3 regions of the Aeromicrobium sp. Leaf245 genome follow, and region 2 is predicted to be linked to each of the others. Evidence: predicted binding sites of a transcription regulator. Region 2 holds the regulator's gene; each other region holds the start of a gene.
The links. Region 2 encodes LexA, which represses DNA repair genes until DNA is damaged. Its sites were predicted from a motif close to TCGAACANNTGTTCGA; they were not measured.
Positions count from the first base shown of each region.

Region 1 (2,268 bases), 300 kb from region 2:
CTCCGCGGGTCTTGAGTCCGTGGTGGGGGCGACATCGTGGGTGGAGGTTGCCTGCGGTGGTGGGTCCGCGGTCTGGGTGGTCGGGGTCGAAGGGTTGCTGGTGGTCGAGGTCGCACGCTTCTGCTGGTTTGTCGCAGGTGGGGATGTCGCAGACGCCGTCGACGAGCTCGAGGGCGCGGCGGAGTGGGGCGGTGGGGAAGCGGCCGAGCTCGGTGACGTCGAGGATGCCGCCGGCCTCGTCGGTCAGGAGGCGACTGAACAGCGTGCCGGGCTGCGTGGCGAGCTCGCGGACCAGTGTGGGGTCGATGGCGTGCTGGCCGTCGCCGGTGACGGCGGGTTCGTCGTCCAGGCCCAGCAGGGTGGCCAGGGAGACGGTGATCCCGACGTGGAACCGGCCCCGGCCGGGGGCGTCCGCGGTGCGACCCAGGAGCCGGTCGGTCAGGACGTCGGCGCGGGCCTGGGACAACCGTCGGTCGTCGTCGGGGTCGTCGGCACGTTGCGCTTTGGCGGCCAGGGACAGCTTGCGCTCGATCAGCAGGGCGTCGTGGGTCGGGATGAACGCCTGGAGCAGGCTCATCCCGTCGTCCATCGCCGTGATGGTCACGTGGCGCTGGGCGGTCGCCTCGCGGCGGCGCCGTGCAACGTTCTCGGCCTCGACCCGTGCCACGAACCGGCGCAGCCAGCCCTTGAGCTGGGACAGCGTGTGGGTCGTGGCGTAGGGGACCACGGACTCGTCGAGCAGCTCCACCGACGCGACCTCGTGCAGGCGCCACCGGGCCGAGGCGATCGCGCGGGCCTTCGCCCGATCGAGCTCACCGTCGCTGTGGGCGGCCCACACCGTCGGCAGGTCCGCCGTGAGGGTCCTGGTCGTCGCGACCAGGTGCGCGACGAATCCCGACGCGACCTCGAGCTCGACCGCGACCTCCAGGATCGCGACCTGGCGGGCGTCCTCGGCCGAAGCAGCGCTCCGCCCGGCCGCGACCGCGTCGGACCGACGACCCTCCACGAACGCCAGCACCGTCGCAGCCTGCGCAGCCTCGGCCCGCCACAGCACCCGCGACGCATCCGTCGCGAGGCCGAGGAGAGAGTCCGTCGAGGTCATGTAACGAACATAGATTCGACGTCCGACACCGAGTTTCGCCGCGTTCGCCTCGGTGCCAAAAGCATCGGGGGGAGTGGAGCTACCCGTCCGCGCTTCTCAGGCTCACGTCGAGGCGGGTCATGAGTCGGGCGACCGGAGTGCGACCCGTCGGCGCCGGGGGATAGCGGCGCAGGATCGCCACGAGCGCGGGGGAGACGAGGCGTCGGGTGTCGTCGCCGCGGGAGTCGACTCAGGCGTCCTCGGCCGAGGTCGAGGCGCGCTGCTCCACGGCGATGAAGACCTTCACGCTGTCGTACGTCGCCACGTCCGTCGGTGCGAGACGCACGTCGGCCTCGCTGCGAGCCGCTAGACGTGTCGGCTCGCCGACAGGGGAGACCGTGAGAGCTTGTTGCGACTCCCCCTCGGCGGGGCGGTTCCAGGTGATCCCCACGAGGCGGACCACGTAGTCGCTTCTGCCGGGATTGCTCACCCTGGCCGTGCGAGCCTCGTACGGACGGTCGACCGGCTCTCCCTGGGCATCCAGGAAGTCGACCTCGGGATAGGCCGTCCCGGCGTCCTCGGCGGTGCGCATCCCTTCGACCGTGACCTCGACGTCCTCCACGTCGCCGGACCCGGGGCCCTCGAAACGCAGGATGTCGAGCACCTCGTAGTTCGCCGGCGCGACGACCAGACCTCGATCGCTTCCGAACACCGTGGTCACCGAGACATCGGTCATCGGCTCCGAGTCCGAGTCAAGTGCCACGAAGGACAGGGTCGGAGCTGCGGAGAGGGTCCTGGACGTGTTGGTGATCGTGAGCGTCTGGTCGATCGTTCCCTCGTCGGAGACGCCGGAGTAGGCGAACCGCAGGTCGACCGCATCGTCTGCGGGCTGGTTGGTGGAGCTCTCACTCGGGTCGTTCGACCCGGTGCAGCCGGCGAGGGCGAGCGACAGCAACGCGACGGTGATCGTTGTCCCTGAACATCGTGCGACTCTAGAGGCCGGATCGTCCCTCGGCTCGCCTGGACGGAGCGAGCACGGCTTCGCTGGGTGGTTCGGGTGCGCCCGGGAGTGGAGGAGCGCACTTGACAGTTGACAGATGGGTTGTCACTTTTGCCAGGGTTCTGTCGTCCGAGTTCCCCGCAGTGACGTCTAGACCCCGACTCCGCGATTGTCAGATTGGTTGTCA
Region 1 covers NZ_OW824151.1:2,135,069-2,137,336, forward strand. The annotation lists gene NBW76_RS10585 (HNH endonuclease signature motif containing protein) at 1-1,102, opposite strand, end outside; gene NBW76_RS10590 (hypothetical protein) at 1,332-2,036, opposite strand.
Region 1: NBW76_RS10585 (HNH endonuclease signature motif containing protein) is a predicted target of LexA. The motif match lies at 1,106-1,121, and genes of this name have one in related genera.

Region 2 (2,268 bases):
AGTCGATCGTGTCGCGGTCGATCCAGGTCAGCTCGGCGCCGTGCTCCCGCAGCCGCTCCGTGACGTAGCCACCGGAGCGGTCGGTGTCATCGGCCAGCACGTGGACCTGCAGAGGGCGGTCCGCCGGCGTCGGGCCCGGGTTGGTGGAGGCGTCGTTCATGCCCCCATGGTGCCGGACGGGCCCGTCACTCGTAGACGGGCACCGCGAGGTCGGAGCCGAGCTGCAGCGCACCGGCGCTCGGCAGCGAGTTCATGCGCATGATGTCGTCGACCGTGTCGCGCACGTCGCCCTCGGGGTTGGCGTCGGCGGCGATCTGCCAGAGCGTCTGCCCCTCCTGCACGGTGACGACCGTGGTGGCGGGAACCGCGCCCGCGTCTGAGGTGGCGACGGTGGAGGAGCCGAGAGCGACGACCGTGACCGCCAGCGCCGCGATCACGGCGAGCAGGAGCACGAGGCGGCCCCGACGGGTCAGCCGGACCGCAGCCGGCTCGGTGGTGCTGCGCGGAGCCGCGGCGATCCCACGGGAGAACGACGGGGCGAAGCGGCTGGTCTCGTAGACGGTGATGGTGCTCATGGTGACCTCCGGGGAAGGGAGAGGAAGGAGTCTTGGTGTGTCGATCGAGCACCTGCCGATGTCATTCGAAGGTCGATGCTCCGGGGGCGGTGGTGCTCCGCGGATCCGACGAACAGATGTTCGATCGAACACGTGTACGACAGTAGGGGAAGGCGCCGACAAAAGCAGCCCCCTTTCGAACAGGAATCCGAACGGACAGCAGGATTGCCCGTCATTCCAGTGAAAGAATCTTCGACACCATGTTCGACTGTGACGCGTCGCACGCGCCTGACGGCGTCCCGAGCGCCGTCGCGGAACCATCGAGCGCGCCGTTCGAACGCGCGACACGCTGTCGAACATGTGTTTGTAAACGTCCGCGCAGAGGTCTAGCGTGGGCATCATGAGCGACGACAGCACCCTCGACCCCTCCGCCGACGCGCCGCGTCGGGGCCGCCCGAAGGGTTCACGCAACTCCGTGCGTGAGCTGCCCGACGGTCCCGTCGACGAGATGACCGGCCTCACCGGCCGGCAGCAGAAGATCCTGCACTTCATGCGCGACCAGATCGAGCAGCGCGGCTACCCGCCCAGCATGCGCGAGATCGGTGGCGCCGTCGGCCTGGCCAGCACCTCCTCGGTCGCCCACCAGCTGCGGGTCCTCGAGCGCCTCGGCTACGTCAAGCGCGACCCGAATCGCCCGCGCGCGATCGAGATCTTCCTGCCCGAGGTGGTCAAGGCGCGGCGCACGCTCAGCTCGGCCGACGACTCCGAGGTCGACGAGACCGGCTTCGGCGACCAGCGCCCCGAGGCCACCTACGTGCCCATGCTCGGTCGCATCGCCGCGGGCGGTCCGATCCTGGCCGAGGAGCAGGTCGAGGAGATCTTCCCGCTCCCCCGCTCCCTCGTCGGCGACGGCACGCTGTTCCTGCTCGAGGTGCGCGGCGACTCCATGGTCGACGCGGCGATCTGCGACGGCGACTACGTGGTCGTCCGCCAGCAGCCGGTCGCCGAGAACGGCGAGATCGTCGCCGCCATGCTCGACGGCGAGGCCACGGTCAAGACGTTCCAGCGCAAGGACGGCCAGATCTGGCTGCTGCCGCACAACGACGACTACTCCCCCATCGACGGCAACCACGCCACGATCCTGGGCAAGGTCACGACGGTGCTGCGCCGCCTCTGACACCCACCGTCAGCGCTCATCACCCACGAGGCCCTCTCCCGTTCACGGGAGAGGGCCTCGTGGTGCGTCGGCGCCCGAGCGGTGCCGGGCGAGCTGTGCTCAGCTGCGGAAGTTGAGCGTGCCCACGCTGTAGGACTTGCCGGCCGTGACCCGCTTGGTCTGCGTGCCCTTGTGGGTGCGACCGATGCCGCGCCACGAGTCACCGTTGACCAGGACCCGGTAGTTGCCCGACTCGAGGCCGCGGATGACGAAGCGGCCCGAGGAGCTCGTGTACGCCGAGCGCATCACGAGCACGCCCTGCGTGGAGTACACCGAGACCAGCATCTCCTTGTTGCTCTTGCCGCCGATCCGCGAGACCTTGCCCGAGATCGTGGCGCCCTTGCGCAGCTTGGAGGTGTTCGACGTGGCGTCGCCGTTGTTGATGGTGACGAGCTTGTAGTCACCGGCGCTCTGCGCCACGCAGGCGTCGCGGTACATCCAGCCCTTGTAGCCGCTCGGCGGCTTCTTGGCCTTGAAGCCGTAGCGGTACGACGTCTC
Region 2 covers NZ_OW824151.1:2,439,226-2,441,493, forward strand. The annotation lists gene NBW76_RS11945 (type 1 glutamine amidotransferase) at 1-160, opposite strand, end outside; gene NBW76_RS11950 (LysM domain-containing protein) at 186-575, opposite strand; gene lexA (transcriptional repressor LexA) at 955-1,731, shown strand; gene NBW76_RS11960 (hypothetical protein) at 1,831-2,268, opposite strand, start outside.

Region 3 (2,268 bases), 1.2 Mb from region 2:
TCGGTCCACCTGGCGTCACGATCGCAGCCGGGTGTGGTGCAGCCGCCGTCTCTCTTCTCCATCGCCCGGCGTGAGCTGCGGTTGAAGTACCGGTTCGCGGAGCCAAGGTCGAGGGGGAGCGGCTTGCCGTTGAGGACCATCGGGACGATCTGGGCCGAGCAGGCGAGCCGGCGGGCTTCGCCGGCGCTGATGCGGGTGCCGTCCGACAGCCCGGCGGCCTTGACGCCGCCCATCAGGGTGTCGAGATCGAGGTTGACGGTCACCACGGCGGACACGCCACCGTTGGACGGCAGGGAGTCGGCCGGGATGTGCTCGACCAGGGTCGCGAAGGCGTGGCCGAGGCGCTGGGGGTAGGTCTGCCCGAATCCCACCTCGTCCATCTGCCCGGTCGCAGCGTTGACGGTCCCGACCTTCTGGTGCGGGGCTGCGAGCGCGTCGAGCGCGGTCTTGAGCATCGCGCCCTGGGCCTCGGGGAGGGTGAAGCGTCCGGTGACGGTGCCGTCGTTGTTGTCCCACATCGAGAAGCTGGTCTTGGCTCGCGCGGCTTCTTCCTTCTTGCGGAGGAGCTCGTCCTCGTCGGCGTCGACCTCGTCGACGGTCTTGCGGTAGACCTCGGTGATCCGCGCGCCCCGCAGACGCAGGTCCTTCAAGGTGAGTCGCTGAGCGTCCCTCAACAGGGTCTCTTCGCACCGCTCACGCTGCTCGGGGGTGACATCGTCGGGCAGCTTCGCGAGAACACGAGAGATCAGGTCCGCCTGCTTGGTGCTGATCACACCAGCAGCGAGCGCGTTCTCGATGAGGGTGGTCTGCTCCTCGATCCGCTGCGCAGTGTTCACCAGGGCATCGGCCCCGCCGCGGTCACCACCGAAGTCGATCGAGATCGTTGCCCCGGTAGAGGTACCGGTCCCCGGTCGCGGTCCGTCACCGTTGGCTGCAGCCTTGCGGGCCTTCTCCAGCACCCTGGCGGCGGCCATCTTGTGGGCCGACAACCGAGCTTCGGCGCGACCGATCTCAACCAGGAGTCGACGGACCTCGGCGGGGTCCAGGCCGTCCCACGCCGCGGTGGGGACCGTGTCGAGGAGAGCGTGGAGTCCGTGCACGCACGACGGCACCGGGTGGGTGTCGAGTGCGGCGACGCTCATGCTTCCTCCTGCTGGTCTACCCCCATTCTAGAGGGCAGATCAGACAAGAAACAAGTACATGTTCGAATGTATGACCAAGGTCAGGCCCTGCCGAGGACCTCTGGCCCGCCTCGCTCGAAGCATGGCGGCGACACCCGCCACGGGCGACTCGCGAATCCTCCGCGACCCGACCCAGCACTACCTCTCGGCCGCGAAGCGCTTCAGCTCCGACCTGGCGAAGCGAACCCGGTCGGTCTCCTCTCCCCGCGCCGCGCCCAGCTCGTCGGCCAGGTCGTGGGCGGCCTCGAGCCGATGACCGCGACGACGCCGATCCTTGACGCCCCCCGCGCGACGGAAGCGTCGCCGCTGCTTCCAGGCGCCACTCACGGCGACGAGCTCGTCGTCGGTCAAGGTCCCGTCGGCCACCTCGGGTGCAAGGACGTCGCGCATCGCCCGCCGCTCACCCGCGACCGCGAGGTGGAACACGCACACCACGATGAAGATCGAGACGATCACCCCGGCCAGCAGCAGGAGGCCGACCACGACGGAGTTGCCGCCGGCGAGGGCCAGCGTGGAGTCCCACGTCCCGTGCAGGAGCATCGACGTGGCACACAGGAGAAGCCCGAGGCCGAGGCGACGCTTCTGCGCGCGGGTGCCGACGAGGTAGACGACGCCCGCTCCGAAGATGGCGGAGTAGACGATGTGCGAGCTGAAGCCAGTGCCGAGCCGGAGCATCACGGTGTGCAGGCTCGTGCCGACCGGGTCCGCCCCGAAGCTCTCGGCTGCGGAGTTGATGGCGTAGAGGATGTCCTCGATGATCTCGAAGCCGAGCCCGACGAAGGCGCCGATGACGAAGCCGTCGAAGGCCGTGCGCATAACTCGGGGCGCGATGAAGAGCAGCAGCAGGACGCCGGCGCCCTTGCCGAGCTCCTCACCGAGCGGGGCGGCGATGCCGGCGCCCCACCCGTTGGCGAAGTCCTGCCCGAAGAGCTTGCCGAGGATGCCGATCAACGCGGTGTTGCTGTGCAACGCGATCGTCCACGTCGCCCCGAAGCCGCCCCACAGGAAGGCCGCGACCCGCAGGTCCAACGGCTGACTGGAGTACCGGTCGATGTGCGTGGTGAACCACCAGAAGACCACCCCGTAC
Region 3 covers NZ_OW824151.1:213,752-216,019, forward strand. The annotation lists gene NBW76_RS01045 (HNH endonuclease signature motif containing protein) at 1-1,142, opposite strand, end outside; gene NBW76_RS01050 (PrsW family intramembrane metalloprotease) at 1,320-2,268, opposite strand, start outside.
Region 3: NBW76_RS01045 (HNH endonuclease signature motif containing protein) is a predicted target of LexA. The motif match lies at 1,193-1,208, and genes of this name have one in related genera.